One region of the Variovorax sp. Soil_C_33 genome, then DNA from elsewhere that is predicted to be linked to it. Evidence: predicted binding sites of a transcription regulator. Region 1 holds the regulator's gene; the other holds the start of a gene.

Region 1 (2,196 bases):
CTGGGTCATTCTTTCAAACAGGTCGCGCGCATGCTGCTGCGGCGACACCGGCCAGCTTCGGAGACTGCGCAGCGCGCCCTCCTCCACATAGGCCACGGGTCCTGCATCCCCGGAGTCGAAGGCATCGAGCCGGTAGGTGTGGCCCTTCTGAACGTCGAAGGCGCTGTGCACCGTCCCCGCGCAGACGGCCACGACGCCCCGCGCGCCGGAGCTGGACGCCACCGCGATCGCGTCGCGCACGTTCTGCGGCCCGTCGGGCGACAGCGCGGTCGCGGGCCGCATCGCGCAGGTCAGGACCACCGGCTTCGACGGCGCCAGCACCGACTGCAGGAAGAAGGCCGTTTCCTCCAGCGTGTCGGTGCCATGGGTAATGACGAGGCCCGCCACGTCGGGCTCGGCCAGCCAATGGGCGCAGCGCTCGGCCAGCGTGCGCCAGATCGCGAAGCTCATGTCCTTGCTGTCGACCTGCGCCACCTGCTCGGCCGCGAGCGCAATGCCGTCGGGCGCTTCGATGCCGCCCAGCAACTCCGTCACGCCCACCTGGCCGGCGGTGTAGCCGATGTTGTCGCCGGCGGCCGCGGCCCGGCCGGCGATGGTGCCGCCGGTGCCCAGAACGATCACGCGGCGCTTGCCTTCTCGAGGTGTTTCGACCATGGCTTGCCAAACTTCCGGAAACTGGTTAAAAATACAGGTACTGGATATTCAGCCAGTGCCGCAAGGAGTCATCAATGCAGTTCGCCGTCAAGCTTACCGCCCGCCAGCAACAGATTCTGGACCTGATCCAGAGCGCCATCGCGCGCACCGGCGCCCCGCCCACGCGGGCCGAGATCGCCGCCGAGCTGGGCTTCAAGTCGGCCAACGCGGCCGAAGAGCATTTGCAGGCCCTCGCACGCAAAGGCGTGATCGAACTCGTGAGCGGCACCTCGCGCGGCATCCGCCTCAAGGGCGACGCGCTGCGCTCGCTGAACGAATCGCGCAACAACCAGTTCTCCCTGTCGCTGCCCGGCATGGCCCAGCTCGCTCTGCCGCTGATCGGCCGCGTGGCTGCGGGCTCGCCCATCCTCGCGCAGGAGCATGTCGATCAGACCTACTACGTCGAGAACACCCTGTTCCAGCGCCAGCCCGACTACCTTCTCAAGGTGCGCGGCATGTCCATGCGCGACGCCGGCATCATGGATGGCGACCTGCTGGCGGTGCAAGCCACCAAGGAAGCCCGCAACGGCCAGATCGTGGTGGCCCGGCTGGGCGACGAAGTCACGGTCAAGCGCCTCAAGCGCAACAAGCAGGTCATCGAGCTGCACGCCGAAAACCCCGACTACCCCACCATCGTCGTTCAGCCCGGCGAGCCTTTCGAGATCGAAGGCCTGGCCGTGGGCCTGATCCGAAACACGATGCTCATGTAAGGGGTCCAGACCCCGGCCGCGACAGGTGGCGGGCGTATGGCCGAGGGCCATCACCCTGTAGCAGCCGACGAAAGCAATCCTGCCTGTGTTCAACCTCTGACTTTTCTGGAGTTCACATGGGAATCGCTCTTCTCAGTCTTGCTGATCTGTTCATGCCGCTGCAGTCTCTGGCCGATCGCTGGATGCCTTCGCGCCGCCGGCGCTCGTCCGGCCTTCACTATGTCGGGATCCGGCCCAGCTGCGGCTCGCGCGCCGGCGCTGCAGCCTTGGCCCACGTGTCTGCACCGGCGCGTCCCCTGCGCGTGGTGCGCACGGTCGACGCGCAGCAATCCGGCCGGAACGCGGGCCGCGTCGTGATCTCGGGTCGCATGGCGGATGTCTGCGCCGAACTCGACCGACTGGCCGCCCTGGAGGCGGCGGGCACGATATCGAACGCCGGCCGTCTGCATTGAAGTAGTTCCGGGCGAGCTTGTCCCCGGACGCCATGCGTCTGCGGGAGACGGACTACGGAGCCCGCGGATGGTGCGAGGCACAATGGCATGCCATGAACATTGTGATCCTCGACGACTACCAGGACGCGGTGCGCAAGCTGCGCTGCGCTTCCAAGCTCGACGCGTACGCGGCCAAGGTCTACACCAACACGGTCAAAGGCATCGGGCAGCTCTCGGTGCGGCTCAAGGATGCCGACGTGATCGTGCTGATCCGCGAACGCACACAGATCTCTCGCCAGCTGATCGAGAAGCTCCCCAAGCTCAAGCTCATTTCGCAGACCGGCCGGGTCGGCAGCCACATC
Region 2 (2,196 bases), on a different contig from region 1:
ATGGCGGCCAGCAGCTTGCGCTTGGCCAGCCGGGCCCCGAGCGAGCCCGCGACGTAGGTGCCGAAGATATTGAACAAGCCGACCAATGCCAGCGCATAGCTGGCCACCTCGGGCGAGAGTCCCTTGTCGCGCAGGTAGCTCGGCATGTGCACGCCGATGAACGCCAGCTGGAAGCCGCAGACGAAGTAGCCCGCCATCAGCAGCACGAAGCTCGGATACTTGAAGGCCTCGCCCACCGCCTGCAGGATGGTCTGCTCGCGGTGCACGACGGCGGCAGTGCCGACGCGCGGCTCGCGCAGGCCGAAAGCGAGCGGCACGATCAGCAGCACCATGACGGCCAGCACCAGCAGGGCGGTGTGCCAGCCGAAGCCCGCGATCAGGTGGCCTTCCACCGGCACCATGAGGAACTGGCCGAAGGAGCCGGCCGCGGCGGCCACGCCCATCGCCCAGGAGCGCCGCTCCACCGGAATCTGGCGGCCGATCACGCCATAGATCACGGCGTAGGTGGTGCCGGCCTGAGCGGCGCCGATCAGCACGCCCGCCGTCAGCGCGAACATGAGCGGCGTGGGCGAGAGCGCCATGCCCGCCAGGCCCAACGCATAGAACACCGCGCCCGCCACCAGCACGCGAAAGGCGCCCAGCTTGTCGGCCAGCATGCCGGCGAAGACGCCGATCACGCCCCAGGACAGATTCTGGATCGCGAGCGCGAGCGAAAAGCTCTGCCGCGACCAGCCCTGTTCCTGCGTGATCGGCTGCAGCCAGAGCCCGAAGCCGTGGCGGATGCCCATCGAGAGGGTGACGATCATGGCGCCGCAGAACAGGACCTGCTTGAGCGACAGCGGCTTGAGTGTGGGATTCATCCAGGCAATGTATCCAAAGCGGGGGCAGCCGCATGGCACGACGGCGACGGCAATTGTTGATCTTTTTGGCCGGCACTGATGCGGCAGCCGCATCAGAGGGCTTCTGTATGTTCATACAGGTTTTTTGCCGGGCCACGCATACAATCCGCCCCCATGGCGATCCTCAGCAAGACTCCCCCGGCCTATTCGGAAGGCTCGATCCGCGTTCTCAAGGGCCTCGAGCCCGTCAAGCAGCGTCCGGGCATGTACACCCGCACCGACAACCCGCTGCACATCATCCAGGAAGTGCTGGACAACGCGGCCGACGAGGCGCTCGCCGGCTACGGCAAGAAGATCAAGGTCACGCTGCACACGGACGGCTCGGTCAGCGTCGAGGACGACGGCCGCGGCATCCCCTTTGGCCTGCACCCCGAAGAAAAGGCGCCGGTGGTCGAACTGGTGTTCACCCGGCTGCACGCGGGCGGCAAGTTCGACAAGGGCTCGGGCGGCGCCTACAGCTTCTCGGGCGGCCTGCACGGCGTGGGCGTGTCGGTGACCAATGCGCTGTCGAAGCGCCTCGAGGTCCAGTCCTTTCGCGAAGGCAAGGCAGCGCAGCTCGCGTTCTCGGGCGGCGACGTGATCGAACCGCTGGTCGTGCGCGCCAACGACGGCGGCGAGCGCAAGCAGGGCACTACGGTGCGCGCCTGGCCGGACGCCAAGTACTTCGAATCGCCCCAGCTTCCCATCAACGAACTGACCCACCTGCTGCGCAGCAAGGCCGTGCTGATGCCGGGCGTGACCGTCACGCTGGTGGTCGAGAAGACCAAGGAAACGCAGCAGTGGCTCTACAAGGGCGGCCTGCGCGACTACCTGATGCAGACGCTCAACGGCGATCCGGTGATCCCGCTGTTCGAAGGCGCGGGCCATGCCGACAAGAATGCCGACAACTTCGCCGAAGGCGAGGGCGCCGAGTGGTGCGTGGCCTTCACCGAGGACGGCCAGCCGGTGCGCGAGAGCTACGTCAACCTCATTCCCACCAGCGCCGGCGGCACGCACGAGAGCGGCCTGCGCGACGGCCTGTTCAACGCGGTCAAGAGCTTCATCGAACTGCATTCGCTCTTGCCCAAGGGCGTGAAGCTGCTGCCGGAGGACGTGTTCGCGCGAGCCTCCTACGTGCTCTCGGCCAAGGTGCTCGATCCGCAGTTCCAGGGCCAGATCAAGGAACGGCTCAATTCGCGCGACGCCGTGCGCTTGGTGTCCAGCTTCGTGCGGCCCGCGCTGGAGTTGTGGCTCAACCAGCACGTCGACTACGGCAAGAAGCTCGCCGAGCTGGCCATCAAGGCTGCGCAGACGCGCC

The links. Region 1 encodes LexA, which represses DNA repair genes until DNA is damaged. Its sites were predicted from a motif close to ACTGTATNNNNATACAGT; they were not measured.
Region 2: a site for LexA is predicted at 963-980, ahead of AC3A6B_RS16140 (DNA topoisomerase IV subunit B). Genes of this name have one in related genera too.

The regions. Positions count from the first base shown of each region.
Region 1 is NZ_JBDGJK010000007.1:76,221-78,416, forward strand. It holds gene AC3A6B_RS12780 (asparaginase) at 1-654, opposite strand, end outside; gene lexA (transcriptional repressor LexA) at 729-1,403, shown strand; gene AC3A6B_RS12790 (hypothetical protein) at 1,520-1,855, shown strand; gene AC3A6B_RS12795 (D-2-hydroxyacid dehydrogenase family protein) at 1,948-2,196, shown strand, end outside.
Region 2 is NZ_JBDGJK010000009.1:196,868-199,063, forward strand. It holds gene AC3A6B_RS16135 (MFS transporter) at 1-860, opposite strand, end outside; gene AC3A6B_RS16140 (DNA topoisomerase IV subunit B) at 1,014-2,196, shown strand, end outside.